Regions from separate parts of the Micromonospora sp. NPDC000316 genome, predicted to be linked through region 2. Evidence: predicted binding sites of a transcription regulator. Region 2 holds the regulator's gene; each other region holds the start of a gene.
The links. Region 2 encodes HrcA, which represses chaperone genes, less so after heat shock. Its sites were predicted from a motif close to GGTTNGCACNCTCNNNNNGAGNGTGCNAACC; they were not measured.
Positions count from the first base shown of each region.

Region 1: the regulator HrcA is predicted to act here: its motif matches at 5,249-5,279, upstream of groL (chaperonin GroEL).
Region 3: the regulator HrcA is predicted to act here: its motif matches at 5,871-5,901, upstream of groES (co-chaperone GroES).

Region 1 covers NZ_JBIAZG010000004.1:213,495-223,343, forward strand. Annotated here, with positions in the region: gene ACFY2Q_RS11860 (S8 family serine peptidase) at 1-1,938, shown strand, start outside; gene ACFY2Q_RS11865 (GNAT family N-acetyltransferase) at 2,039-2,974, shown strand; gene ACFY2Q_RS11870 (hypothetical protein) at 3,062-3,307, shown strand; gene groL (chaperonin GroEL) at 3,434-5,056, opposite strand; gene ACFY2Q_RS11880 (hypothetical protein) at 5,327-6,511, opposite strand; gene ACFY2Q_RS11885 (cold-shock protein) at 6,640-6,843, opposite strand; gene ACFY2Q_RS11890 (GNAT family N-acetyltransferase) at 7,313-7,834, shown strand; gene paaN (phenylacetic acid degradation protein PaaN) at 8,005-9,678, opposite strand; gene ACFY2Q_RS11900 (GNAT family N-acetyltransferase) at 9,730-9,849, opposite strand, start outside.
Region 2 covers NZ_JBIAZG010000003.1:53,401-63,249, forward strand. Annotated here, with positions in the region: gene ACFY2Q_RS08450 (phytanoyl-CoA dioxygenase family protein) at 42-944, opposite strand; gene ACFY2Q_RS08455 (hypothetical protein) at 1,166-2,020, opposite strand; gene ACFY2Q_RS08460 (enoyl-CoA hydratase-related protein) at 2,152-2,937, opposite strand; gene hemW (radical SAM family heme chaperone HemW) at 2,957-4,180, shown strand; gene ACFY2Q_RS08470 (DUF4870 domain-containing protein) at 4,241-4,894, opposite strand; gene hrcA (heat-inducible transcriptional repressor HrcA) at 5,091-6,113, shown strand; gene dnaJ (molecular chaperone DnaJ) at 6,187-7,329, shown strand; gene ACFY2Q_RS08485 (16S rRNA (uracil(1498)-N(3))-methyltransferase) at 7,331-8,065, shown strand; gene ACFY2Q_RS08490 (SDR family NAD(P)-dependent oxidoreductase) at 8,388-9,149, opposite strand; gene ACFY2Q_RS08495 (histidine triad nucleotide-binding protein) at 9,212-9,571, shown strand; gene ACFY2Q_RS08500 (serine hydrolase domain-containing protein) at 9,568-9,849, shown strand, end outside.
Region 3 covers NZ_JBIAZG010000006.1:321,599-331,447, forward strand. Annotated here, with positions in the region: gene ACFY2Q_RS16305 (DUF5319 domain-containing protein) at 1-76, shown strand, start outside; gene ACFY2Q_RS16310 (response regulator transcription factor) at 178-987, opposite strand; gene ACFY2Q_RS16315 (WhiB family transcriptional regulator) at 1,243-1,626, shown strand; gene ACFY2Q_RS16320 (molybdopterin-dependent oxidoreductase) at 1,846-3,567, opposite strand; gene groL (chaperonin GroEL) at 3,711-5,354, opposite strand; gene groES (co-chaperone GroES) at 5,425-5,739, opposite strand; gene ACFY2Q_RS16335 (methyltransferase domain-containing protein) at 5,997-7,193, shown strand; gene ybaK (Cys-tRNA(Pro) deacylase) at 7,204-7,683, shown strand; gene ACFY2Q_RS16345 (sugar ABC transporter substrate-binding protein) at 7,863-8,957, shown strand; gene ACFY2Q_RS16350 (ATP-binding cassette domain-containing protein) at 9,067-9,849, shown strand, end outside.

The DNA of each region.
Region 1 (9,849 bases), on a different contig from region 2:
CTGGCGCTCCTGCTGCCCTGGGCCTGGCTTGGCGCGCTCGGCGGGCTGTTGGAGACCGCGCTGGCGGCGGTGGCTGCCGCCGCCCTGGGCATGCTGGCCGCGACGCTGTTGGACGCCACCTTCTGGTCCCGGTTCGCGGTCGGCCGGCCGCCGCGCCCAGCCCGGTTGGTGCTGGTCGGCGGCCTGGTCGCCGGGGTGGCGCTGCTGCTGCTCGCCGCCGGCGTCGGTGAGTCCGGGGCGCAACTGCCCAACCTGCTGACGCTGCCGCCGGCAGGTTTCGCGCTGGCCGCCCTCTGGGCGAGCACCTGGCGGCCCACCGCCGACCCGACCGACGCCGCACGCGCCGGCCGGGCCGCGACCGGGTGGCTGGTCGGCCTAGGCGTGTTCGGGCCGCTGGCGTTCACCGACCCGGAAGAGATCACCCTGCTGCTTGTCGGCACCCGCGACGTGCCGTTCTGGGTGGCGGTCGCCGCCGGTGCCGGGCTCGCCGTCGCGGTCCTGGTAGCCATCGGGTACGCGGTGCTGCTGGCCCGGCCGAAGGCACGCACCCCGAGCCGTCGGGTGGCCGCGTTGACGGCTGCGGTGCTGCTGGTGACGGCTGCCGTCGTCGACGTCGGGCCGGGGCAGCCCGGGCTGCACGGCGAGCGGCTGCTTGTGGTGCTGCGCGAGCAGGCCGACCTGAGCGGCCTGCCGGCCGGCACACCGGGGCGGGTCGGACGCGACGCGCGGGCGACCGAGGTCTACCGCCGGCTGGTGGCCACCGCCGAGCGGAGCCAGGCCAACCTGCGTCGGGACGTGACCCGGCTACGACTCGACCCGGTGCCGTACTACCTGGTGAACGCGCTCGAGGTGGACGGCGGCCCGTTCGTGCGGGCCTGGCTGGCGCGGCGGCCCGAGGTGGCCCGGGTGCTGGTCAGCCAGCGCCTGCGGCCACTGCCCGCCCCGGCGGGGCAGAGCCGGGGCGCCGCGCCGGCACCCACCGGCCCGGCGTGGAACATCCGGCAGATCGGCGCCGACCGCGTCTGGTCACAGCTCGGGGTGACCGGAGCGGGCATCGTGGTCGGCAGCTCCGACTCCGGGGTGGACGGGGGCCACCCGACGCTGCGGGCCGGGTTCCGTGGCGGGGACGACTCCTGGTACGACCCGTGGAACGGCACCCGCGCCCCGAACGACATGGGCGGGCACGGCACCCACACGGTCGGAAGCGCGGTCGGACGGGACGGCATCGGGGTCGCGCCGGACGCGCAGTGGGTGGGTTGCGTCAACCTGGACCGCAACCTGGGCAGCCCGGGCCACTACCTGGACTGCCTCCAGTTCATGCTGGCCCCCTTCCCGACCGGCGGTGACCCGTTCACCGACGGCCGACCGGAGCGCGCCCCACAGGTGCTCACCAACTCGTGGGGCTGCCCGCCGATCGAGGGCTGCGACCCGGGCGCGCTGCTGCCGGCCACCGCGGCGCTGGATGCCGCCGGGATCTTCGTGGTCGCCGCCGCCGGCAACACCGGCCCGTGGTGTGGGTCGATCGACGACCCGCCCGCGCCGTACGCGAACGTGCTGACCGTGGGCGCGGTCGACGCGCAGCGGCGGGTGGCGGAGTTCTCCTCGCGCGGGCCGGTGGCCGGCGGCGTGGGCAAGCCGGACGTGCTGGCCCCGGGGGTGGGAGTGGTGTCGGCGATGCCCGGCGGCGGGTACGCGGCGCTGGACGGCACCTCGATGGCGACCCCGCAGGTCGCCGGAGTGGTCGCGCTGATGTGGTCGGCGAATCCGGCGCTTGTCGGCGACCTGCCCCGGACCCGGCAGATCCTGCGCGACACCGCCACCCCTGCGACGCCCACCTACCGCTCCGGCAACCCGGCCGACGCCTGCGGCGGCCCCGCCAACGTCACAGGCGCGGGCCAGGTCGATGCCTACGCCGCCGTCCGCGCCGCCCGGCCATAAGCAAGGGCACCTTATTAACGCCTCGTGTATAGGAAGGGACCCTTCCTAACGCGGCGGGCGGGAGCACGGCACGACGAGCGGTGATCTAGGGTCGGCCACCATGACCGCCGAGATCATCGTCACCGAGCTGACCTCCGATCTGGTTCCCAGCGTGGTACGCCTCTGCGCACAGGCTCTCGACCTGACCGAGGACGCGACCGAGGCGGCAGCCATCGTGGACGTGCTCTGGCCCCGGGCCGCCGCCGACCGTCAGGTGGTTGCGCTGGGCGCGTACCGGGGGGCCGATCTGGTCGGCGTGCTGCTCTGCTCGGTGTCGTCGAGCGACCCGTCCGCCGGGCACGTCGACCTCGTCGCGGTGCTGCCGGATGAGCGCCGCAGAGGTGTCGGCCGGACGCTGCTGGGTCGGGCCGAGCGGGTGCTCGCCGAGCGCGGCGCGACAGAGGTGCTGCTGGCCGGCAACCCGCCGTACTACGCGTGGCCGGGCATCGACGTCCGCTACACGGCTGCGGTCTGCGCAGCCCTCGCGCTGGGCTACCAGCAGGACCGGACCGCCTGGAACATGACAGCCGACCTGTCGTACGACGGGTCGGCGGCGCTGCGGTCCACCGAGGCGGCGGAGCGGCGGCTAGCCGATCAGGGCATCACCGTACGCCGGGCGGAGCTGGCGGACCTGCCGGCGTTGACCGCGTTCGCCCGGTCCACCTTCGGTGGCACGTGGGACGGCGAGTTGGCCGGGTCGGTGGGTCGCGATGGCGCCGGTTGCCACCTGGCGGAGCGGGCCGGCGAGGTGCTGGGTTTCGCCGCGTACGGGTCGTCCCGACCGAGCTGGTTCGGGCCGATGGGCACCGCGCCGGTCGCCGAGGGTTCGGGGATCGGCGGGGTGCTGCTGCGGCGCTGCCTGCGCGACCAGCGGGCAGCGGGGTTGGACCGGGCTCAGATCGGCTGGGTGGGACCGGTGCCGTTCTACTCGGGCAGCGCGGGTGCCCGGATCGAGCGGGTCTTCTTCCTGTACCGGCGAACACTCGATGTCGATTAAAGGGCGAATGGGATATAGACCCAGATAACGCGATTCGCCCCCATCGGTCATCGGCGCCCCCTACCGTTTCGGTAAGAGGAGGCAGCCATGACCACGGATGATGACCAGACCGAGGACGGCCCGCCGATCACCTGGAAGCCTGTCGCCGAACTCCCCGGTCAACTGCCGTTCGACCGACTCGACTACGGCGACGCCGAGCAACTGGCCGAGATGACCACCGACGGCGCGTCGGTGGTCGAGGAGTCGCAGGAGATGGTGGACGCGCCGATCCAACTGCCTCCGCCGTACGACCAGGCGAAGAAACGGCGCAACCAGCGCCCACTGCCCACCTGACAGTCAACGGGCCGAACTGCCCACTGCCCACCTGACAGTCAACGGGCCGAACCACCCACTGCCCACCTGACGACGAACGGGGCGGACCGCGTCAGCGGCCCGCCCCGTTCCGTGTCGGAACTGGACTCAGAAGTCCATCTCTCCGCCACCCGGGCCAGCCGGGGCAGCCGGGTGCTTCTCCGGCTTGTCCGCGACAACAGCCTCGGTGGTGAGGAAGAGCGCCGCGATGGAGGCGGCGTTCTGCAGCGCCGAGCGAGTCACCTTGGCCGGGTCGATGATGCCCGCGGCCAGCAGGTCGACGTACTCGCCGTTGGCGGCGTTGAGGCCGTAACCCGCTTCGAGGTTACGGACCTTCTCCACCACGACGCCGCCCTCGAGGCCGGCGTTGACGGCGATCTGCCGCAGCGGGGCGTCCAGCGCGACCTTGACGATGTTGGCACCGGTCGCCTCGTCGCCGACCAGGTCCAGCTTGTCGAAGGCGGTCTTGCCGGCCTGCACCAGCGCGACGCCACCACCCGGGACGATGCCCTCCTCGACGGCCGCCTTCGCGTTGCGAACGGCGTCCTCGATGCGGTGCTTGCGCTCCTTGAGCTCGACCTCGGTGGCCGCGCCGACCTTGATCACCGCGACGCCACCGGCCAGCTTGGCCAGCCGCTCCTGCAGCTTCTCACGGTCGTAGTCGGAGTCGCTCTTGTCGATCTCGGCCCGGATCTGGTTGACCCGACCCTGGATCTGCTCGGCGTCACCGGCACCGTCGACGATCGTGGTCTCGTCCTTGGTCACCACGACCTTGCGGGCGCGGCCCAGCATGTCGAGGCCGACGGCGTCGAGCTTGAGGCCGACCTCCTCGCTGATGACCTGACCACCGGTGAGGATGGCGATGTCGGCGAGCATGGCCTTGCGGCGGTCACCGAAGCCCGGCGCCTTGACGGCGACCGACTTGAAGGTGCCCCGGACCTTGTTGACGACAAGGGTGGCCAGAGCCTCGCCCTCGATGTCCTCGGCGATGATCAGCAGCGACTTGCCCGACTGCATGACCTTCTCGAGGATCGGGAGCAGGTCCTTGACCGACGAGATCTTGCTGTTGACGATCAGGAGGTAGGGGTCGTCGAAGACGGCCTCCATGCGCTCCGGGTCGGTCATGAAGTAGGCCGAGATGTAGCCCTTGTCGAAGCGCATGCCCTCGGTGAGCTCAAGCTCCAGCCCGAAGGTGTTGCTCTCCTCGACGGTGATGACGCCTTCCTTGCCGACCTTGTCCATCGCCTCGGCGATGATCTCGCCGACGGTGCTGTCACCGGCGGAGATGGAGGCGGTGGAGGCGATCTGCTCCTTGGTCTCGACGTCCTTGGCGAGCTTGGACAGCTCCTCCGAGACGCTCGCGACAGCAGCCTCGATGCCCCGCTTCAGGGCCATCGGGTTGGCGCCAGCGGCCACGTTGCGCAGGCCCTCGCGCACCAGGGCCTGAGCCAGGACGGTCGCCGTCGTCGTGCCGTCACCGGCAACGTCGTCGGTCTTCTTGGCGACCTCCTTGACCAGCTCGGCGCCGATCTTCTCGTACGGGTCCTCGAGCTCGATCTCCTTGGCGATGCTCACACCATCGTTGGTGATGGTGGGGGCACCCCACTTCTTCTCGAGCACGACGTTGCGGCCCTTCGGGCCGAGCGTCACCTTTACGGCGTCAGCGAGCTGGTTCATGCCTCGCTCGAGGCCGCGGCGAGCCTCTTCGTCGAACGCGATCATCTTGGCCATACGGCGTTGTCCTCCTGGACACTCACGGGCCACCCGAGTTGTGTGCCCCGGATGGGCCGCCTGGTGTACGCACCTTGGGACGTCGCCACCTGGCGACGACGACGTCCTTCGGCCGGGCCGGATAGCCCGCGACGACCAGCCATGCCACCCCGGCGTCTCCACGCCGGTGCAACCTGGCCCCACCGTCCCGACCATTGGCACTCACGGTATGCGAGTGCCAATGACTTGTTTAGCACTCTCCCCTGCCGAGTGCAAGCACGATGGGGGCGCTCAGCCGAGTTCCGCCGCCAGTTGGGCGCTGTTCACCGGCGCCTCATAGGCCCGCTGCTCGGTGTACGTGACCAGCAGGCCGACCAACTGGACGAGGTGTGCCGGCAGGGCCAGCAACGCGGTGACCCCGATCACGGCCACCGCCCCGACCGCAGTGCCCGGCGACAACAGCGGGTCCGGACCGAGCGCCACGTTGCCCAGCGACTCCAGTAGGCCCGGGATCAGGCTGCCGACGATCACCACCGCGGCCACGAGCGCCACCCGGCCGAGCATCAGCCCGAGCCGGTCGTGGAACATCCGGAACGACCGGCCGATCGGGTTCTGCCGTTCGAAGAGGTAGACCGGACCGGCCATGCTCAGCGCGAACGCCAGGTAGATGCCCGGCAGTACGCAGAAGCAGACACCCACACCGACGAGCACGCTGATCAGCAGAGTCCAGCCCCACAGGCCGAGCGCCCGGCGCACGCCGTACCGCAGCGCGGCGTCGACGCGGGCCGGCCTGCCGGCCGCCTGCTGCGTGATCACCCAACTGCCGGCGGCCCATCCCACCGCCTGCACCAGACCGAAGAGCAGGCTGCCGCCAACCAACGCCACGAGAAGGATGGCCACGTCGGTGCCGAAGGTCTCCGGCAGCCTGGCTGTCGCATCCGACCCGGGCTCCGCCGCCCACGCGTCCCAGCCCGCCGTCGGGTCCACGGCCAGCGAGATGATCGAGAGGACCGCCGCCGGCAGCACCTGGGTGAGCAGGATGATCGGCACCAACTGCCGCCAGCCCCGACGCAGCGCGCCGTTGAACCGGCTGAGCCAGCCCTGGATACCGGCGCCGGGCGGGGTGACCAGGGCGTCGTTGGGGTCGAGGCCGTGACCCGGCGGGTACCAGCCGACCGGTGCCCCCGGATACCACTGCTGCCCGCCGTAGGGACCCGCGCCGGGCGGGTAGCCGCCGGTGGGCGGGAAGACCCAGCCCTGCGGCGGCGGGCCCCAACCACCCTGCGCGGGATCCCAACCGGGCGGCGGGCCGGAGGGCGCACCGGGCCGCAGACCGGGGGCCGTGCCGGGCGGCATGCCGGGCTGCGGACCGGGGGCCGCGCCGGCGACCGGCGGCGTGCCGGGCGAGGTCGGATCGGACGGACCCTGCTCCCCCGGCCCGAGGGGCGGGGTGGGCGGGGGCGGCTGGTCGGTCATGAACCCTCCTCAGCATCGGCTGGACGGTTCACGATCTTCCAGGGTGGGCATCGCTACCACAGCCCCGACCCGCCGACGACCGGAGGCGATTCACCGGCCGGTCGGACGAGGTTCAGGCGGGGTGATGCTCAGGCGACGACGCGCACGTGCTCCGCCTGCGGACCCTTCTGGCCTTGGGCGATCTCGAACTCCACCCGCTGACCGTCGTCCAACGCCTTGTAGCCGTCCATCTCGATCGCGGAGAAGTGGACGAACACGTCCTGACCGCCGTCGACGGCGATGAAGCCGTAGCCCTTCTCGGCGTTGAACCACTTCACGGTGCCCTGTGCCACGGTGCACTTCCTCACTCTGCGCGGCGTTGCCTGGCAGCGGCGCACGGCAGGGCCGAACGCCTCCCGGCCCACCGCTTCACCGATCGACGTCGACCGCTGAAATGGGTGACCGAAATCGCACGCTACACGAGGAGTGACGGCCGCGCACTACCGCAAATCGGGCACATCCTGGGCGGCGTCGAGCGCGTTCCCGACAGCAGGAGCCATCACCGTTTTCGATCGGAGATATCCACGCTCATGACTGCCGGCGCGGCACGGGCCGCGTTGCCTCACTGGCGCAGACCGCGGAGCAGGATGTCGAGATATCGCTCCACGGCGTCATCGGCGCCCTGGCCACCAGGTTGTGGAACATGGCGCAGGAGCGCAGCGGTGTCGCGTACCTGGGCGACGCACTGGCGTGACCCGGCCGGCCGACGGCGATCGAGCACGTCGAGATCCGTCGTCCATCTCCTGTGATAGGCATGCGGGCATGACCACCGAGCCAGGCCTCCGACCGGCGACAATTCGTCGGGTACGCCCGGAGGACGCCGCCCGGATGCGGGCGCTGCGCCTGGAGATGCTCGCCGACGCACCGCTTGCCTTCTTGGAGACCGTGGCCCAGGCTGCGGCGGTCTCCCACGCCGAGTACGCCGCGCGGATCGCGTACACCTCGCTCGGGCCCAACAGGGCGCAGTTCATCGCCGACCCGGGTGGCCGGCTGGTCGGGCACGCCGGTGGCACGCTGTCCCCGGACGAGCCCGAACTGACCGTGATCTACGCCGTGTACGTCACCCCGGCCCGTCGGGGCACCGGGCTGCTCGGTGAGCTGATCGACGAGGTGGCGGCCTGGTCCCGAGCGTGCGGCCGGCCGGACCTGATGCTGGAGGTGGTGGTCGGCAACGACCGCGCCTACCGGGCCTACCAGCGCCTGGGCTTCATCGACACCGGCGTACGCGTGCCACACCCCACGATCCCCGCCCTGACCGAGCTACAGATGCGCCGCCCCGCCTAAACCCGAGCAACCCGTCCCACGGCAGAGCCACAAAGCTGCCCCACAAAACCGGCTGCGTCCGAACCAGCGTGCCGACAAAGGGTTTCCGGGGCAGCCCGACCCGCGCAGGGATCAAGCCTGACCGCCCGAAGCGGGTCGGGCTGCCCCGGAAACCCCACCACAACGAAAGATCAGACGTGCCGCCGAGACTGCACGATCCGGAACCGGTTCGCCACATAGGCCCCGTCGGTAAGCGCCGAGTTGGCCGCCGCGTTGGCACCGCTGCCGTGGAAGTCGGAGAACGCCGCCGACTGGTTGACGAAGACGCCGCCGGTCAGGTTGCACGACAGGTGCACTCCGACCTCGACAGCCACCGCCTCGGCGGCGTCCAACACCGCCTCGTCGGTCGAGTAGACCCCCGCGGTGAGCGCGCCCTTCTCGCCGACTGTCCGGAGCATCAGCTCCAGGCTGTGCGCTGTGGAGTCGGTGGCGATGGCGAACGAGATAGGCCCGAACCACTCCCGGCCGTAGGTGTCCGCGTCGTCCGCGGCCAGCTTCACGATCGTCGGGGTACGCACCACCGCGTCCGCGTACGCCGGGTGTGCCACGGCCCGCGACTCCAGCACCGGCTCGCCGACCTTTGTCACCTCGGCCAGTCGCTCCAGCACCCCGTCGTTGACGATGGCGCCGGTCAACTCGACACCTCGGGCCGGGTCGGCGGTGAGCTTGCCGACCGCTGCGGCAATGCCGCCGGCCACCTCGTCGAAGCTCTTGTGCCCCTGGTCGGTCTCGATGCCCCCGGCCGGGATGAGGATGTTCTGCGAGGTGGTGCACATCTGACCGCTGTAGAGGGTCAGCGTGAACCCGAGGTTGCGGCACATGCCGGCGAAGTCGTCGGTGGAGTCGATGACGACCGTGTTCAGCCCGGCCTTCTCGGTGTAGACAGACGCCTGCCGGGCGTGCGTCTCCAACCAGTCGCCGTACTCAGTGGAGCCGGTGAAGTCAACGATCTTCACGGACCGGTGCAGGGCCAGGTCACTTGCGAGCTTCTCGCCGGGCGCCTCGGCGGCCAACAGGACCAGGTTCGGGTCGAAGCCGGCCTCGGCGAGCACCTCCCGGGCGTACTTGACGGTGACGGCCAGGGGCAGCACCGCGCGCGGATGCGGCTTGACGATCACCGGGTTGCCGGTGGCCAGCGAGGCAAACAGGCCCGGGTACGAGTTCCAGGTCGGGAAGGTGTTGCAGCCGATCACCAGCGCCACGCCACGGGGCACCACGTGGAAGGTCTTGGTCATCCGCAGCGGGTCGCCCTTGCCGGCGGGCTTCTCCCAGCCGGCCGTGCCCGGGTGCCGGGTCATCTCGGCGTACGCGTACGCCAGCGCCTCCAACGCCCGGTCCAGCGCGTGCGCGCCGCCGGCCTGGAACGCCATCACGAACGCCTGCCCGCTTGTGAACTGCACCGCGTTGGCCAGCTCGAAGATGTGCTTGTGCAGCCGGTCGAGGATCTCCAGGCAGACGCCCACCCGGGCCTGCGGGCCGGCATCACGCCAGGCCGGCAACGCGGCGGAGGCGGCGCTGATCAGCTCGTCGGTGCCGGCGTGCGGATAACGCACCGCCAACTCCACACCGAACGGGCTCGTCTCGGTGGCGATCCGCCCGACCGTGCCGGGCTGGTCGAGAGGAAAATCCCCACCGAGGTACGCCTCGAAGGCAGCCTTGCCGTCGGCGGCGGCGGTCTCGCCGTACACCCGGGGGCTTGGGGATTCGGGGTACGCGGACCAGTAGCCCCGCTCCGTGATCGCGGTCAGCGCGCGGTTGAGGGTGTCGGCGTGCCTGTCGTACAGGGGATGCGGGGTCTCCGTCATGCCCGACATCATGCCTGAGGACCCTGCGCGAGCAGTAGCGCCGACTGCCCGTCAGAGGGTGAGCTGCCAGTTGTTCCAGGATTCCAACGGGCGGAAGCCGAGCCGCTCGTTGATCGCGATCATGTAGCTGTTGCTTGCCGCGTTGAAGGTGTCGATGACGCGTACCGCCGG
Region 2 (9,849 bases):
TGCTATACAGAAAGCGATAGCAGGGGGCTCTTCCTCGGGCGTCAGCGGAGCCAGGGGATGTTGCGGTCGAGCAGACCGCGCTCCTTGAGCTCCTTGCGCAGCGGGATCTCGTCGTCGACGTACCCGTCCCAGTTGATGCCCCAGTAGTTGGCGGTGTGGGTGCCCTCGCCGATCAGCTGGCGCTGCACGGGGGTGCGGTTGCGGTACCACTCGCCGTTCACGTCCGGGTGCAGCTCGTCGAGCGGGCGGATCCACCGGTAGGTGTAGCCGACGAAGAGCATCTTGCGGGTGATCGTCGACAGGTTCGTCGACCGGGAGTGCCACTGCCGGCGGTCGAAGATGAACGCGTCGCCCGGGTTGGCGGTGATCTCCACCGTGCCCTCCGGGTCGGGGTTCTGCACGGTGAGGTCCGCCGGCCGGGGCAGCGAGTTCTTCAGGTGGCTGCCCGGGATGACCTTTGTGGCACCGCGGCCGGTCTCCGAGAGGTCGGAGAGCACGTACGCGACCTTGAGCGAGAACATCGGCCGGGGCAGGTTCGGGTCCATCGTCTCCGGGTCGGAGTTCTGGCGGTACCCGTCCTGGTGCCAACCCCAGTACGGCTTCTCCGGCTCGGCGGCCGGGGGAGTGACGTCCAGGTGGTTGTGGTGGGTGTAGATGTTCCAGCCGGCCAGCCCCCACATGTACGGGAAGGCGATCGGGTGGGTGAGCAGCTCACCGAAGAGTTCGTCGCGCTCCAGGAAGCCCAGCAGGTGCAGCGTGCCGTCCTTCTTGGTGGTGCCCTTGGCCTGCTCCTCCGCGTAGACGCGGTCGACAGCCGCCTCCAGCGCCGCCCGGTGGTCCTCCGTCAGGACGTTGCGGAGCAGGAGGAAGCCCTGCTCGTGGAACTCCTTGCGGTCAGTGTCGCTGATCGGTTCGTAGCCGGTCCGGTCGCCGTAATCGAACACCGCGTCGTACCCCTCCCCATGAGGTGAATATGTTTCTGGCACAGGCCGCCGATCGTAACGCGGCGGCCTCGGCATCGGGGAGAGTGCATCGCACGAATGGGATTCGGCGGGACACCACGCAGCGGGGAGACTGCGAAGAGTGAGTTTTCGGTGATCAATAGGGGTGTTCGTGGATCAATGCCCGATTGTGCGGTGACTGCCGGTTAAGGGCTCCGGATCGGTCAGCCCTCGTTGAACACCTCGGCCACCACCTGGCCGGAGGAGTTCTGCTCCTCGGTCACCCGATCCCAGGTGCCGTTGCGGGCGGTCCACTCCTGGTCACCGAAACGGACCCGCTTCACGCCGTGGTCCCGGGCGTGCGAGACCAGCCAGTGCGCGTACCGCCAGCCGTCCCGCTGGTCGTCCGGAGTCACCGCCAGCCCGGTCGGGTCGGTCGGGTCGGTCCCCTTCAACCCCCAGTCCAGCACCAGGTTGCGGGTCAGCTGCGTGGCCGCCGCCGCCCCACGCATCACAGGGGTACGCCCCACCGTGCACGCCACCGCGCCTGTGACGTCGCCGAGCAGGGCCCGGCTGAGGACCTCGGACTCGTCGGCCCACTTCTGGTACGCCTCGGGGAACGCCGAGCGCTGCACCCGCTGGGCGGCGTCGGTGACCCGCATCTTCTCCCAGCCGCGCACCTTCTTCAGTGCCGCGTAGAAGCGGTTCGCCGCGTAGCGCTGGTCGCGGATCTGCGCCGGGGTGCCCCAGCCCTGGCTCGGGCGCTGCTGGAACAGGCCTACCGAATCCCGATCGCCGTCGGCGAGGTTGCGCAGCCCCGACTCCTGGTACGCGGTCGCCAGCGCGACCACCACGGCCCGCTCGGGCATCCCGCGCTGGGCGCCGATCGCCGCGATCGTCGCCGCGTTGGCCATCTGGTCGGCGTCCAGCACGACCCGGCCGTCGGCCTGGACCGTGCAGGTCCGACCCGCCAGCGGCAGCCGCAGTCGATCCCCGGCCTGCCGTACGACGAGCCAGATCGCGATCACGGCGACGAGGATGAGAACCACACCACCCGCCACGGCTGCCCGAGTTCGCACTCACACCCCCAGATCGACAGTCCGACAAGCGTACGTCCCCGTTGGCGTCGTCCGGGTCGTCCGGGCGTTTCTCGACCCGGGGAGCGGGGAAGGCCGAAGTGACGTTCCCCGCCGTCGCCAGGACAAACCGGCTACTCGTCGACCGGCACCCAGGCGGCGTCCCGCTTCTCCCGGAACGCCATGATCCCCTCGCGCCCCTCGTCGGAGAGGAAGTAGCCGGTCGACAGCGCGGACAACCGGGCCAGGTCCTCGCGCAGTTCGGCGGTGCCGGGCCGGCGCAGCAGCCCCTTCGCGCCGGCCAACGCCGCCGGTGCGCCGCGCACCAGCGAGTCGCAGTACCGGACCACCGCCGCGTCCAGCCCGTCCGCCGGCACGGCGGCGGTGACCAGGCCGATCTCGGCGGCCCGTCGGCCGTCGAAGGTGTCAGCGGTCAGGTACAGCTCGGCGGCGGCACGCGGGTGCAGCCGGGGCAGCACGGTCGCCGAGATCACCGCCGGGATCACGCCGATGCGCACCTCGGTGAACGCGAACGTGGCCTCCTCGGCGCAGACCGCCAGGTCGGCGGCCGCGATCAGGCCCAGCCCGCCGGCCCGGGCCGGACCGGCGACCTTCGCCAGCACGGGCTTCGGGCAGTCCCAGAGCGCCGCCAGCACGTCACCGAGCATCGCGGCCGGCACCGTCCCGCTGGCGTACGCCATGGCGGTCTCCTTGAGGTCCGCTCCGGAGCAGAAGACCGGGCCGGTGTGGTCGAGCACGATCACCCGGACCGTGTCGTCGGCGACCGCGTCGGCCAGCCCGGTCAGCAGTTGCGTCATCAGGGCGGTGGAGAGCGCGTTGCGGTTGTGCGGGCTGTCCAAGGTGAGGGTGGTCACCCCACGGGCCGTGGCGACCCGCACGAGGACGTCGGGAGAGGTCATGCCGGGCACACTAGTGGCCATGCCCGGCGTCCTTCCAGATGGTGAAACCGTCCCCGTCGACGGTTCGCTGCCCACCGCCGCCACCCGCGCGGTCGGTCGGCGCGGCTTCGGCGTGTACGTGCACGTGCCGTTCTGCGCCAGCCGCTGTGGCTACTGCGACTTCAACACGTACACGGCGAGCGAGTTGGGCGGCGGCGCCAGCCGCGAGGGGTACGCCGACACCGTGCTCGCCGAGCTGGCACTCGCCGCCCGGGTGCTCGGCGACAACCCACCGCCCCGGGTCGACACGGTATTCGTCGGCGGCGGCACGCCCACCCTGCTCCCCGCCGACGACCTGGCCCGCATCCTGGACGGCATCGACCGCACCTGGGGGCTGGCCGCCGACGCCGAGGTGACCACCGAGGCCAACCCGGAGTCGGTCACCCCGGAATCGTTGAAGCTGCTGCGGGCGGCCGGCTACACCCGGATCTCGCTGGGCATGCAGTCCGCCTCCCCAGGTGTGCTGGCGATCCTCGACCGCACACACAGCGCCGGTCGGGCCACCGCCGCCGCCCTGGAGGCGCGCGACGCCGGCTTCGAGCACGTCAACCTGGACCTGATCTACGGCACGCCGGGGGAGCGGGCCGAGGACTTCGCCGCCTCGCTGGAGCAGGTGGTCGCCGCAGGGGTGGACCACGTCAGCGCGTACGCCCTCATCGTCGAGGACGGCACCCGGCTCGCCGCCCGGATGAAGCGCGGCGAGCTGGCGTACCCCAGTGACGACGTCGCCGCGGACCGCTACCTGGCCGCGGAGGCCGCCCTCGACGCGGCCGGCCTGTCCTGGTACGAGGTCTCCAACTGGGCGCGCACCGACGACGCCCGGTGCCGGCACAACCTGCTGTACTGGACCGGCGCGGACTGGTGGGGGCTCGGCCCCGGGGCGCACAGCCACGTCGGCGGGGTGCGCTGGTGGAATGTGAAGCACCCCACGACGTACGCCCAGCGGATGGCCGCCGGAGCGTCACCGGGCCTGGCCCGTGAGGTGCTCACCGCCGACGAGGCGCACATGGAGAACGTGATGCTGCGGCTGCGGCTCGCCAGCGGCCTTCCGCTGACGGTGCTCGACACCGTCGGCCGGGCCGGCGCCGAGCGGGCGCTTGCCGACGGCCTGCTGGCCGCGGAGGACTACGCGGCTGGCCGGGCGGTGCTCACCCTGCGCGGCCGACTGCTCGCCGACGCAGTGGTCCGCGACCTGCTGCCCTGAGCCGACGCTCCCCGGCCTGCGGCGGTGTGCCGGGCCGGCCGGGGGAGCGGCCGACCCGGTTCACTTGATGAAGGTGGCCGACATCGGGTAGCGGTAGGGGCTGCCCTCGTTGGCCTTCATGCCGGCGATGATCCCGAACAGGATCTGGATCACCACGACGGCGATGCTGGGCAGGAAGAGCAGGCACCAGCTCACGAAGAGCAGCACGAACGCGATGATCGACCAGAGGATCTGGAAGTTCAACGCGGCCAGGGCGTGCGCCCGCACGGTAGGCGACTGGTTGCCGCGGACCAGGAAGGCGATGAGCGGGGCGACGAAGCCCAGCGGGCCGAAGCTGATCAGCGCGCCGGCGGCACCGCCGAAGTGCGCGACGAGCGCCCAGGTCTTGTCCTCGTTGTTGGCGTAGCCGCCGCCGGGGCCGCCGTAGGCGCCGCCGGTCGGATACCCGCCAGTGGGACCGCCCGGGGGGTAACCACCCGGCGGGGGATAGCCACCCGGGGGCGGATAGCCACCGGGCGGAGGGTAGCCGCCTGACGTCGGTTGGTCACCGGTGGGCGGCGGATAGCCACCGGCTGGGGGATAGCCGCCCGAGCCGGGTGCCCCGGACAGTGGTGCGGTGGGCGGCTCGGACGAGTAGGGCGAGCCCGGGGAGGTCGGGTCCGGCGGGTAGCCGCCAGGATCTCCCGCACCGGGTGGGCGAGGTGGTTCAGTCATGCTGCCACGGTAGGGGTGGGCGGCAACGCCGCACCAGAGCGACACCGCCGAGCCGCCGACTGAACGAACAGCGAGGCACTTGATCATCGCGTCGGTGGACGTGCCGACGTAGACTGGCACTCGTTACAGTCGAGTGCCAGGACGGTCCGTCGGCCCCTGTGGGCCGGCGGCCGACGTGCGACAGGAGGTGCGGAGGATGGGTCTCGACGACCGCAAGCTCGCCGTGCTCCGCGCCATCGTCGAGGACTACGTCTCCACGCAGGAGCCGGTCGGCAGCAAGGCGCTGGTCGAGCGTCACCAGCTCGGGGTCTCCCCGGCCACGGTCCGCAACGACATGGCCGTGCTGGAGGAGGAGGGCTACATCCGGCAGCCGCACACAAGTGCCGGTCGGGTGCCCACCGACCGTGGCTACCGGCTCTTCGTCGACAGGCTGTCCCGCGTCAAGCCGCTCAGCCCGGCCGAGCGCCGGGCCATCGAGCGCTTCCTGGTCGGCGCGGTCGACCTGGACGACGTGGTGCACCGCACAGTCCGGCTGCTCGCCCAACTGACCCGCCAGGTCGCCGTCGTGCAATACCCGAGCCTGGCCCGTTCCTCCGTGCGGCACCTGGAGTTGGTGCCGATCTCCACCACCCGGCTGATGCTCGTCATGATCGCCGACACCGGTCGCGTCGAGCAGCGGCTGGTGGAGCTGCCCGGGCCGGTGCCCGCCGACGACGTCACCGACATGCGTCGGCTGGTAAACGAAAAGCTCGCCGGCGCGCGGCTGTCCGACACACCGCCGCTGGTGCAGGCGCTTGTCGAGGAGGCGCCGGCCGGGCTGCGTCCGATGATGACGACCCTCGCCACCGTGCTGCTGGAAACGCTCGTCGAGCGGCACGAGGAACGCATCGCGCTGGCCGGCACCGCCAACCTCACCCGGGGCGGCCTGCTGGACTTCCAGGGCTCCCTGCGACCGATCCTCGAAGCCCTGGAGGAGGAGGTCGTGCTCCTCAAGCTCATCGGCGAGACCGAGCCGAGCGCGACCCGGGTGCTGATCGGCGACGAGAACGAGTTCGACAACCTCCGGGCCGCCTCCGTGGTCAGCACCGGGTACGGCCCGGGCAGCACAATCGTCGGCGGCCTCGGAGTGCTGGGGCCGACCCGGATGGACTACCCCGGCAACATCGCCACGGTGCGCGCCGTGGCACGCTACGTGGGCGAGCTGCTGGCCCAGAACTGATTGGTCAGGGCCGACGGCCGGCTGCGGCCGCCGGTCGGCGCAACGCGAGACGAACATGAGGACACGGAACGCAGTGGCCAGGGACTACTACGGCATCCTCGGTGTCAGCCGGGAAGCCTCCGATGACGAGATCAAGCGCGCCTACCGCAAGTTGGCGCGCCAGTTCCACCCGGACGTCAATCCGGACCCGGAGGCGCAGGAGAAGTTCAAGGACATCAACGCCGCGTACGAGGTCCTCTCGGACGACCGCAAGCGGCAGATCGTCGACCTGGGCGGCGACCCGCTCGCCCCGGGCGGCGGTGGCGCCGGCCCGGGCGGCCCGGGTGGAGCCGGCCCGTTCGTCGGTTTCCAGGACATCATGGACGCGTTCTTCGGCGGTGCGGCGGGCGGTGCCCGTGGCCCCCGTCCGCGGACCCGTCCGGGTGCCGACGCGATCCTGCGGCTCGAACTGGACCTGCACGAGACGGCGTTCGGCGTCGAGGCCCCGATCACCGTCGACACGGCGGTGCTCTGCACCACCTGCTCGGGCGCAGGCACGGCGGCCGGCACCCACCTGGCCACCTGCGAGGCGTGTGCCGGTCGGGGCGAGGTGCAGTCGGTGCAGCGCACCTTCCTCGGCCAGGTGGTCTCCGCCCGGCCGTGCACCGTCTGCCAGGGCTACGGCACCACCATCCCGCACCCCTGCCCCACCTGCGCTGGCGACGGCCGGGTGCGCACCCGGCGCTCGCTGACCGTCAAGATCCCGGCCGGCGTCGAGGACGGCATGCGGATCCGGCTGGCCCAGCAGGGTGAGGTCGGCCCGGGCGGCGGCACCGCCGGTGACCTCTACGTCGAGATCCACGAGCGGCCGCACGACGTCTACTCGCGCAAGGGCGACGACCTGCACTGCCGGGTCACCGTGCCGATGACCGCCGCCGCACTGGGCACCCGGCTCACCATCAAGACGCTTGACAGCGAGGAGACCGTCGACGTCAAGGCCGGCACCCAGCCGGCCAGCACGCTGCGGCTGCGCGCCCGGGGTGTGCCGCACCTGCGCGGCACCGGCCGGGGCGACCTCTACGTGCACCTCGACGTCCGTACGCCGACCAAGCTCGACCCGGACCAGGAGCGGATGCTGCGCGACTTCGCCAAGACCCGGGGCGAGGAGGTCGCCGAGCTGAGCAAGCAGGGCGGCTTCTTCTCCCGGATGCGCGACGCGTTCAACGGGCACGCCTGAGGTGTCCGCGCCGCTGTTCCTGGTCCAGGCGCTGCCCACCGGCGACGCGCTGACCCTGGACGGCCCGGAGGGGCACCACGCCGCCACAGTGCAGCGGCTGCGGGTCGGCGAGGAGTTGCTGCTCGCCGACGGCCGGGGCGGCACGGCAGCCGCCGTGGTCACCGCCGTCGGCCGAGGCAACCTGGACCTCACCATCACCTCCCGGGGGTACGCGGACGCGCCCGTACCCCGGCTGGTGACCGTGCAGGGCATCGCCAAGGGCGACCGGGGTGAGCTGGCCGTGCAGGCGATGACCGAGGTAGGGGTGGACGAGATCGTGCCCTGGGCGGCGTCCCGTTCGGTGACCCAGTGGCGCGGCGACCGGGGCGTACGCGCCCGGGAGAAGTGGGTGGCCACCGCCCGGGAGGCGGCCAAGCAGGCCCGCCGGCCGTGGCTGCCGGTCGTGGCCGGTGCGCCCGACGAGTCCACCGCGACAGTGGCCCGCCGGATCGCCGGTGCCGCCGCCGGGTTCGTGCTGCACGAGGAGGCCGACGAGCGGCTGACCACCGCCGACCTGCCGGCAGCCGGTGAGATCGTGCTCGTGGTCGGCCCGGAGGGTGGCATCGACTCGGCCGAGCTGACCGCCTTCCGGGAGGCCGGCGGCCGACCCGTACGGCTCGGTGCCGAGGTCCTGCGCACCTCCACCGCCGGCGTGGCCGCGCTCAGCGTGCTCGCCACCCGCCTCGGCCGCTGGTAACCCGACCTTCACCCACTCCACGCCCGACGGGCAGGCCCAGCCCAGCCGCGTCTGGTGGCCCTTCGCAGCCTCGGTTCCGGGCGGACGACAGTGCGCGGGCCAGGCCGACCCAGGCCGAGTCGAGCCGGCCCAGGTGGGCCCGGCCCCGGCCCCGGCCCCGGCCTCGGCCCGGACCACCTGTGGGTGTCCTTTGCTCTGCTTCAACGGACGCAACGGTTTCGGTCGTTGGGTGTTGCGGTGGTTGAAGCAGAGCAAAGGACACGATGAGCAGGTGGAGCCGCTCGGCGCTTGCCGGTCGTTGGTCGGTCGTTGGTAGGGTTGGTCAGCTGCGCAGGTAGGACGCGCCGTTGAGGTCGACGATCGTGCCGGATGCCCACTCGGCCTGCGGCGAGGCCAGCCAGTGCACGGCAGCGGCGATCTCCTCCGGTCGGCCCACCCGGTCGAACGGGCTCTGCGCCCGGATTGCCGCGCCCTGCTCGCCGTCCAGGTACTCGGTGACCATGTCGGTCGCCACGAAGCCCGGCGCGACGGTGGCGACGGTGATGCCGTACGGCGCGAGCGCCACGGCGAGGGACTGACCCAGCGCGTTCAGCCCTGCCTTGCTGGCCCCGTACGCCGGCTGGTGCGGCTCGCCGCGAAACGCGCCACGGGACGAGACGTTGACGATCCGCCCGCCACGTTCGCGCATGTGCTGTGCGGCGCACCAGATGACGTTGCCGGCACCGGTCAGGTTCGTCTCCAGCACCTGCCGCCAGCGCTGCTGCCACTCCCCGTACGAGGCGCCGAAGATCGGGTGCGGGTCGTCGCGGTCGCCGTACGTCCCGGCGTTGTTGACCAGCACGTCCAACCCGCCGAGCAGTTCGGCGGCTCGGTCGACCATGGCCCGGACCGCATCCGGATCGGTGAGGTCGGCGCGAACCACCACGTGCCCGGTACCCGGCAGTCGCCCGCGTAGCTCTTCGGCCGTGTCGGCGGAGTCGCGGTGGTGGATCGCCACGCGGTCACCGCCGGCCGCGAACGCCATCGCCACCGCCGCGCCGATGCCACGCGAGGAACCGGTCACCAGTACGGCCCGAGCAGTCATGCCAGCCATCCTGCCCCAGGAGTCGCGCGTGCCTTGAGCGGCCCCTTCCTTACACTGCCCCGATGGGATCCGACTGCCTGTTCTGCCGCATCGTCGCCGGGGAGATCCCGGCCACAGTGGTCCGGGAGACCGCCACGACGCTCGCCTTCCGCGACATCGACCCGAAGGCACCTGTGCACGTTCTGGTCATTCCGAAGGAGCACTACGCCGACGTCGCCACCCTCGCCGAGGGTGATCCCGGCCTGGCCGGTGAGGTGCTGGCCACGGCCGCCGCGGTGGCCGAGGACGAGGGTCTGCTCGGCGACGGCTTCCGGCTGATGTTCAACACCGGGGCGTACGGCGGGCAGGAGGTTTTCCACGTGCACGCGCATCTGCTCGGTGGCGCGCCGCTCGGCCCGATGCTCGCCCGGGACCTGGCGTGACGACCGGCCCCGACGTGCACGACCGGTTGGGCCGGCTGGTCCGGCGGGTGCAGGCCGACGCCCGGGTGCCGGCGCTGTCGGCAGCGCTGCACCGGGCCGACCGGCCGCTGTGGACCTGCACCGTCGGCGGCACCGGCACCGACAGCGCGCTGGGGCCGCGCACCCAGTTCCGGATCGGCTCGGTCACCAAGACGTTCACTGCGGTGCTGACCCTCCAGTGCCGCGACGACGGGCTGCTCGACCTGGACGATCCGGTGGGCCGGCACCTGGACCTGCCG
Region 3 (9,849 bases), on a different contig from region 2:
GTACGCCGACGGGGTGCACGACACCCTGACCGAGGGCACCGAGGACGAGCCGGACGCCTCCGCCACGACGGACTGAGCCCGCTGCTCAAGATCCCGCTGTAAAGAGTGGCCTCCCCGGTCCGGGGAGGCCACTCTTACCTGGTTCGAGCACGATCAAGGCGTGCGGTGCGCCCCTCGTCAGGCGACCAGGCCGGCGCGGAAGCCGGCCGCCACCGCGTGAGCCCGGTCGCGGGCACCGAGCTTGCGGAACAGCCGCCGGGCGTGCGTCTTGACGGTGTCCTCCGACACGAACAGCTCCCGGCCGATCTCCGCGTTGCTCTTGCCCTCGGCCATGCCGAGCAGGACCTGCAACTCCCGCTCGGTGAGCCCGATCGACGCCCGGGTGGGACGGGTGTTCGGGGCGGGCCGGGACGGGTCGTCCTGGCTCGTCGTCGACTCGTCGGCGGCCGGTTCGGGCTCGTCCTCACCCCGCTGCACCGGCACCGACGGCACGCCCGCCGAAGCCTCCACGGCCCAGCTCGACTCGGCGGCCCCCCGCAGGGTCGGCGCCGAGCGGCCCGAGCCGCCGACCGCCGCGGTGTCCCGGGCCGGGTCGGTGACCCGCTGTCGGGACGTCCGGCCGGGCGCGGTAAGCAGCAGCAGGGCCTTGGCCACCGCGCTGGTCAGGTCATGGTCGACGTTCTGGATCAGGCCTCGGGCACCGGCGCTGATGGTGGCCGCCGCGGCCTCGGACTCCTCGGTGCCGAGCAGCAGCACGGCGGCCTGCGGCGCGCGGGCCAACACCCGGCGGACGAAGCCCGCGCTGTCCGGCCGGGTGAGGGCCGTGTCAGCAAGCACCACGTCGGCCGGCCGCTCGGCCAGCCGAAGCATCACCTCGGGATCGGAGACGGCGGTACGGACGATCGCGGACAACCCCAGCCGCGCGGCAGCGGATGTCAGGTGCTGGGCCGCGAGTGGTGTCCGAACGCACACAAGAACAGTACGCACTGTGGTGGTCTCCTCTCCGCACACGAGCAGACCATGACGACGTCGGCTGAGGAGGGGGTTCCGGGCAATCATTTGAACTTTTCCGACAACTAGGGCAAAAGCCGTAAGTTGCCGAGCGTTTTGGATCACACGTGTGTGAGTCGGCGACGGCCTGGGTACCGATGGTCCAGGCACGGGAACGGTGCGCCTGCGCGGCCCGCCGCCCGGAAGCCAGCCACAAGGATCTCGCGGTGCCGCGCGGGAGGAGGGGTGCTGATGTCGAACGTACGTAGACTGCCCGGACCCATCGTCGACCTTTGGGACTGGCAGCGGCTCGGTGCCTGCCGAGGCCGGGACAGCGCCCAGTTCTTCCACCCCGACGGCGAGCGGGGTTCCTCCCGGCTGCGTCGGGAGTCGTCCGCGAAGGCCGTCTGCCGCGCCTGCCCGGTCCGCGCCGAATGCGCCGCGCACGCGCTGTCGGTCCGCGAGCCGTACGGCGTGTGGGGTGGCTTCAGCGAGTCGGAGCGGCTGCGGCTGCTCGCCGTCGGCTGGGAGGACCTGGCGGACCGCCGGCACGCCCGGGTCGACGTCGCCCGCCTGGAGGCCCGACTCGGCCGCCCGCACAAGTCGACAGTCCCGGCCCAGCGCAACGTCGCCTGACCCCGACACTCCCCCAGACATACTGCGAACCGCGCCCCCCAACAGGGCGCGGTTCGCGCGTGCCCCCAGCCGCAGGCGGCCCGTGCGCACGCCAACCGCCGGCGCGCTTCGCGCCTCTACGGCTCGTCGCGCGCAGATCTTGGACAGTTTCCGTTCGCGCGGAACGGAAACTGTCCAAGATCTGCGGGATTCCGCGTCGGTGGGACGTGGGGTGGGTGCTCAGCGGACGTTTACGGTGACCGTGTGCCAGCCGGTGGCGCCGTCCGGGACGACGCCCTGCGTACGCTCGGTCTGGGTCTCACCCGTCGCGTCGGTCGCGCGGACCTGGAGCCGGTGCTCGCCCGGCGTGGCGTCCCAGCGCCACGACCACTGCACCCAGGTGTCCACCGACACCGTCGGTGCCAGTTCCGCCTCCTGCCAGGGCCCGTCGTCGACGCGTACCTCGACGCGACGGATGCCCCGATGCTGCGCCCACGCCACCCCGGCCACGGTGACCGGGCCAGTGGTCAGCCGGTTGCGCCGCCGAGGCGCGTCGATCCGCGACTGGGTCTTGATCGGGCCCTCGCGGGACCAGCCGCGCGGCACCCAGTACGCGTCGAAGTCCGTGAACCGGGTCAGCTCAAGCTCGGTCACCCACTTGCAGGCCGACACATAGCCGTAGAGGCCGGGCACCACCATCCGGGCCGGGAAGCCGTGCTCGACCGGCAGCGGCTCACCGTTCATGCCGATCGCCAGCAGCGCGTCCCGCCCGTCGCGCAGGGCCGCCGTGGGGGTGCCGCAGGTCCAGCCGTCGACCGACCGGCCGACGACCTGGTCGGCGTTGTCGGCCGGCTCGACCTCGTCCAGCAGTTCCCGCAGGGGTACGCCGAGCCAGCGGGCGTTGCCGATCAGGTCCCCGCCCACCTCGTTGGAGACGCAGGCAAGCGTCACGTACCTCTCGACAAGCGGCCGGGCCAGCAGGTCGGCGAGGCTGTAGGTGCGCTCGTTGCGGACCCGCCCGTGGATCCGCAGCCGCCAGGTGTCCGGGTCCACCTGCGGCACGACGAGCGCGGTGTCGATCCGGTAGAACCCGAAGTTCGGGGTGACGTACGAGGCGAGCTGGGCTACCGGGAGATCCGCGCCCGCTGGCACCGCCGCCGCGGGCGCGACCGGGGCGGGCAGCCGGATCGCGTCCCGGGCGGCCGACACCCCGCGCCGCCCGGCCAGCCAACGACCGCCCAGACCGGCCACCGCGGCCGTACCGAGCAGCACCCCGGTGCCGGTGAGGAACCGCCGACGCGACTCCGGATCGACCCCCTCAGCTCGATCCGGCCCGACCGGGGCCGCCGGGACCGACGGCCCACCCGGGGCCGCCGGGGCCGCCGGGCCAACCGGAGACGGCGAAGCCGCCGGCCCGGCCGAAGACGGCGGAACCGCGGGCCCAACCGGCGACTGCGGGGCGGCTGGCGGCCCTGGGTGGGCGGCGGTCGGCGCGGGTGGGGTGGGTGGTGACCAGGGCCAGGGGTCCAGCTCCAGCGGGCCGGCGATGAACAGCCACAGCACCAGGGCGCCCAGCCCGCCGCCGACAAGCGACGGCAGGGCGTCGGCGAGGTCCGCGCCGGGACGGGTCACCGCGGCGGCCACCCCGATGGCACCCAACGCCGCGATGCCGACCAGGCCGAACACCAGACGGCGGATCGCAAGCACTCCGATAAGCGCGGCGAACCCGCCCAGCAGCACTGCCGTGCCGACCAGCAGGGCGATCTTGTCGGCGGTGCCGAAGACGTCGATGGCGAAATGCTTCAGCGGCTCGGGGGCAGCGTCGACGACAGCCCCGCCGACCGCGACAAGCGGTGCCGATCGGGGGCCGGTCAGCACGGCCACCGGTTCGGCGATGCCGATCGTGGCGGCGGCGGCGGTGACTCCGGCCAGCGCGGCGTACCGACGCGACGTGGTGCTCATCGGCCCAGTGTGCGCGGTCCTCTCGCCGACCCGCCAACGGCGTCGACGCTCACTGATCACCGTCGACGCTCAGTGATCACCGTGGAGACGAACCGGGGCACACCGCCATCGGCGGTGCGCCCCGGAAACGGTGGAGCTGCGGGTCAGAAGCCCGGCCCGTGCTGGTGGCCGTGGCCGTGGCCGTGCCCGCCGCCCGCGGCGGCCGGCTCGGCCTGCTCCGGCTTCTCCACCACGAGGCTCTCCGTGGTGAGCAGCAGGCCAGCGATCGAGGCGGCGTTGGTGACCGCGTTGCGGGTCACCTTCACCGGGTCGATGATGCCGGACTTGACCAGGTCGCCGTACTCGCCGGTGGCGGCGTCGAGGCCGTGGCCCCACTGCATGTCGGCGACCTTCTGGGTCACGACGTAGCCGTCGTGACCGGCGTTCTGCGCGATCCAGCGCAGCGGCTCGACGAGCGACTTGCGCACGACCGAGACGCCGACCTTCTCCTCACCGGTGAAGCCCAGGTCGTCGTCGAGCACCGAAAGGATCTGCACCAGGGCGGCGCCGCCGCCGGGCACGGTGCCCTCCTCGACCGCAGCCTTGGTCGCCGCGATGGCGTCCTCGATGCGGTGCTTGCGCTCCTTCATCTCGACCTCGGTCGCCGCACCCACCTTGATCACGGCGATGCCACCGGAGAGCTTCGCCAGCCGCTCGGCCAGCTTCTCCCGGTCCCAGTCGGAGTCGGAGGCCTCGATCTCCTTGCGGATCTGGGAGACCCGGTCCTCGACGTCGGCCTTCTGGCCGCCACCGTCGACGATCGTGGTGTTCTCCTTGTCGACCACGACGCGCCGGGCGGTGCCCAGCACCTCCAGGCCAACCTGGTCGATCTTGTAGCCAAGCTCCGGGGCGACAAGCTCGGCGCCCGTGGAGATGGCGATGTCCTGGAGCATCGCCTTGCGGCGGTCGCCGAAGCCCGGGGCCTTTACCGCGCAGACCTTGAGCGTCTTGCGCAGCGAGTTGACCACGAGGGTGGAGAGCGCCTGGCCCTCCACGTCCTCGGCGATGATCAGCAGCGGCTTGCTGTTCTGGAGGACCTTCTCCAGCAGCGGCAGCAGCTCCTCGATCGCGGAGATCTTCTGCGTGGTGACCAGGATGTACGGGTCCTCGAGGACGGACTCCTGGCCCTCCAGGTCGGTGACGAAGTTGGGCGAGATGAAGCCCTTGTCGAACTGGAGACCCTCGGTCACCTCCAGCTCGGTGGTGAGCATCGAGCCCTCCTCGACGGTGATGACACCGTCGCGGCCGACCCGCTCCATCGCCTCGGCGATCAGCTCGCCGATCGTGGCGTCCTGCGCGGAGATCGTCGCCACGTTCGCGATCGACTTCTTGTCGGCGACCTCGACGGCCCGACCGAGCAGCGCCTCGGAGATCTTGGCGGCCGCCGCGTCGATGCCCCGCTTGAGGCCGGCCGGGTTGGTCCCGGCGGTGACGTTGCGCAGGCCCTCACGGACCATCGCCTGCGCCAGCACGGTCGCGGTGGTGGTCCCGTCGCCGGCGACGTCGTTGGTCTTGGTCGCCACCTCCTTGACCAGCTGCGCGCCGAGGTTCTCGTAGGGGTTGGTGAGCTCGATCTCCTTGGCGATGGTCACACCATCGTTGGTGATCGTCGGCGCACCGAACTTCTTGTCCAGGACGACGTTGCGCCCGCGCGGGCCGAGGGTGACCTTGACCGCGTCAGCAAGGGCGTTGACACCGTGCTCCAGCAGGTGCCGGGCGTCGTCCGAGAAGCTGAGGATCTTCGCCATGTATGTCCCTTCGAAGCGACGTCGCCCCGGCCCGGCGAGCCGGACCGGGGCGACGACACTGATCGGTTGCTTACTTCTCGATGACCGCGAGGACGTCGCGGGCGGAGAGCACCAGGTACTCCTCGCCGGCGTACTTGACCTCGGTGCCGCCGTACTTCGAGTAGAGGACGGTGTCGCCGACCTGCACGTCAACCGGAACCCGGTTGCCGTTGTCGTCGACGCGCCCCGGGCCCACAGCGAGGACAGTGCCCTCCTGCGGCTTCTCCTTGGCGGTGTCGGGGATCACGATGCCCGACGCCGTGGTGGTCTCAGCCTCGTTCGCCTGGACCACGATGCGGTCCTCGAGCGGCTTGATCGCAACCTTGGTCGCGGTAGTCACGGGCATACCCTCCTGGGGTACTGGTTTCGTTACCGGCCGGCGCGGCCGGCCAGCGTCAATTGCCTCATGCCACCGGGCGGGACCGTCGTCGCGGGTGCCGGTCCGCCTGGCGTTGCGCGCCCGGGCCGAGACCCGGGAGCTGGCACCCTCGGGGTGAGAGTGCTAATCGCAGGTTATTCCGTGGCTAGCACTCCGTCAAGGAGAGTGCCAGCGAGTCGCGCCCCGCCAGCGTGGATTTCCGGATCCACCCGGAGAATGACCGGGTGGATCTCGACCAACTGGCCGCGCTGCGTACCCCCGAGGGGTCGGCCGCACTCGCGGCGGCGGCCGGGCTGGCCGGCGGCGACCCGCTGGCCGCGGCGTCGGCCCTGCGCGCGACAGGGGTGCCGCCCGCGCTGGCCGCGGCGGCGCTCACCCAGGCCGAGCTGCGCCACCGGGCAATCGGCAAGTTCGGCCCGGCCGCCGCTGGGATGTTCCTCACCCGCGCCGGGCTGGAGCAGGCCACCCGCCGGGTCGTCGCGGACCGCCGCGCCGAACGGCTACGGGCGGCCGGCGTGCACACGCTTGCCGACCTCGGTTGCGGCCTGGGCGCCGACGCGCTCGCCGCCGCCCGCGCCGGCATCCGGGTGTACGGGGTGGAGGCCGATCCGGTGACCGCCGCGATGGCCGCCGCCAACGCCGCCGCGGCCGGGCTTGCCGAGTTGTTCACTGTCGAGTGCGGCGACGCCACAGCCTTCGACGTGTCACGGGTCGACGGCGTCTTCTGCGACCCGGCCCGACGCCGGGCGGGCACCGGCCGGCGGATCTTCGACCCGCGCTCCTACTCGCCGCCGTGGGACTTCGTGACCGGGCTGGCCGAGCGGGTGCCACGCACGGTGGTGAAGGTCGCGCCGGGGCTGGACCACGCGCTCATCCCACCCGGCGCGGAGGCGGAGTGGGTGAGCGTCGACGGCGACCTCGTCGAGGCCGCGCTCTGGTGTGGCGAGCTGGCCCAGGCGACCCGCCGCGCCACCCTCTACCGGCAGGAGGGCGCCGAGATCCGCCGCCACCAGCTCACCGGCTCGGGTGCCGCCGAGGCCGCGGTCGGGCCACCGCGCCGCTACCTGTACGACCCGGACTCGGCGGTGGTCCGCGCACACCTCGTCGCCGAACTAGCCGACGAACTGGACGCCACCCTCGGTGACCCGAGCATCGCCTACCTCTACGCCGACCAGCCGACCCGCACCCCGTACGCGCGCTGCCTGGAGATCACCGACGTGCTGCCGTTCTCGCTCAAGCGCCTGCGGGCACTGCTGCGGGACCGCCGGGTGGGGCGGGTCGAGATCCTCAAGCGGGGTTCGGCGCTCACCCCGGAGCAGCTCCGGAAGGACCTGCGGCTGGCCGGCGACCAGGCGGCGAGTCTGGTGCTGACCCGGGTGGCCGGGTCGCCTACCGTCCTGGTGTGCCAGCCGGTCGACTAGGTTCTCAGGCGTGGCGGGACAGGGCACTCCGGCGACGGCACTGCTGGTCAAGCATGGGGTCGCGCATCGCATCCATCCGTACCGCGTGTCGCCGGACGCGCCGAACTACGGCGCGCTGGTTGCGGCGGCGCTCGAGGTGGCACCGGAGCGGGTGTTCAAGTCGCTGGTGACCGAGGTGGACAGTGCGCTCACCGTGGCCGTCGTACCGGTCACCGGGGAACTGGACCTCAAGGCCCTCGCGGCTGCGGTGGGCGGTAAGCGGGCGACGCTTGCCGACCGGGCTGTCGCCGAGCGGGCCACCGGCTATGTGCGGGGCGGCATCAGCCCGCTCGGGCAGCGCCGGCGGCTGCCCACAGTGCTTGACGAGTCCGCTCTGGACCTGCCGACGATCTACGTCTCCGCTGGCCGGCGCGGTCTGGAACTCGAATTGGCCGCGGCGGATCTGGTGGCGCTCACCGAGGCGCGCACTGCGGCACTGCAAGCCCACTGAGGACTTTCATGACGGTCGGCGCCTGGCGGATGACCGGGGCGTAACAGTCGCGTTGCTGAATTGTTATCGCTATCAACAAACTCGCCACCTGCGCGGTCTTGTGGACCCGGCGCGCGGCGAAATACGTTGCCGGACACAACAAAACTACACCTCCCCCACCTTCCGAAAGGACCCTGCACATGCGTAAGGGGATCCTCACCATCGCCGCCGTGGGCCTGCTCGCGACCGGCGGCATGACCGCCTGCGGCAACGACTCCGGCGACGACCAGGCCAGCACCGCCAAGACTCCCAAGATCGGCGTGATCCTCCCGGACAGCAAGTCGTCCGTCCGCTGGGAGACCGCGGACCGCAAGTTCCTCAAGGAAGCGTTCGAGGCGGCCGGCGTCCAGTACGACATCCAGAACGCGCAGAACGACAAGTCCGCCTTCCAGACCATCGCCGACCAGATGATCACCAGTGGCGTCACCGTCCTGATGATCGTCAACCTGGACTCCGGCACCGGTAAGGCAGTGCTCGACAAGGCCAAGTCGCAGGGCGTCGCCACCATCGACTACGACCGGCTCACCCTGGGCGGCTCGGCCCAGTACTACGTCAGCTTCGACAACGAGACCGTCGGCAAGCTCCAGGGCGAGGGCCTGGTCAAGTGCCTGACCGCACAGGGTGCCAAGAACCCTGTCGTGTCGTACCTGAACGGCTCCCCCACCGACAACAACGCCACCCTCTTCAAGAACGGCTACGACTCGGTGCTCAAGCCGAAGTTCGACGCCAAGGAATACGTCAAGGGCCCCGAGGACGCCGTACCGGCCTGGGACAACGCGCAGGCCACGACGATCTTCGAGCAGCAGCTCACCAAGGCCAACGGCAAGATCGACGGCGTGCTCGCCGCCAACGACGGCCTCGGCAACGCGGCCATCTCGGTGCTGAAGAAGAACAAGCTCAACGGCAAGGTCCCGGTCACCGGGCAGGACGCCAGCACCGAGGGCCTGCAGAACATCCTCAACGGCGACCAGTGCATGACCGTCTACAAGGCGGTCAGGGAAGAGGCCAAGGCCGCCTCCGACCTGGCCATCGCACTGGCCAAGGGCGAGAAGAAGGACACCGGCCAGACGGTGAAGGACCCCGAGGGCGGCCGCGACGTCCCCTCGGTGCTGCTCACCCCGAAGGCCATCTACAAGGAGAACGTCAAGGACGTCATCGCCGACGGCTACGTGACCAAGGAAGCGGTCTGCGCCGGGGCGTACGCCAAGCTCTGCGCCGACGCCGGCATCAGCTGACCGACGACGCAGTACCCGCCGGGACGACACCCGCCGCCCGGCACGGGAGCACCCTCCCGTGCCGGGCGGCGCCCGCCGGACGTGCCCCGACCCTCCCTAAGGAGACCCCGTGACCGCGACCCCCCTGCTGGAACTACGCGGGATCGACAAGAGCTTCGGTCCCGTCCAGGTGCTCCGCGACGTCGCCTTCACCGTCCACCCCGGCGAAGTGACAGCGCTCGTCGGTGACAACGGCGCCGGCAAGTCGACCCTTGTCAAATGCATCAGCGGCATCTACCCCACCGACGCCGGCGAAGTCCTCTTCAACGGCGAGCAGGTGCACATCAGCAACCCGCGCGACGCCGCAGCCCTCGGCATCGAGGTCGTCTACCAGGACCTCGCGCTCTGCGACAACCTCGACATCGTGCAGAACATGTTCCTCGGCCGGGAGAAGCGCAGCGGCATCGTCCTGGACGAACCGACAATGGAACAGCTCGCCGCCGAGACCCTCGCCGGGCTCTCCGTACGCACCGTCACCTCGCTGCGCCAGCACGTCTCAAGCCTCTCCGGCGGCCAGCGGCAGACAGTGGCCATCGCCAAGGCTGTGCTGTGGAACAGCAAGCTCGTCATCCTCGACGAGCCGACCGCGGCACTCGGCGTCGCGCAGACCGCCCAGGTGCTCGAACTGGTCCGCCGGCTCGCCGACAACGGCCTCGCCGTGGTGCTCATCTCGCACAACATGAACGACGTCTTCGCGGTCTCCGACCGCATCGCCGCGCTGTACCTGGGCCAGATGGTCGCCCAGGTGAAGACCACCGACATCACCCATTCCCAGGTGGTCGAGCTGATCACCGCAGGGCGCTCCGGCGGGCTCGGCCTCGCCACCGACCCGGGTACGGGCGGCAACGGCAAC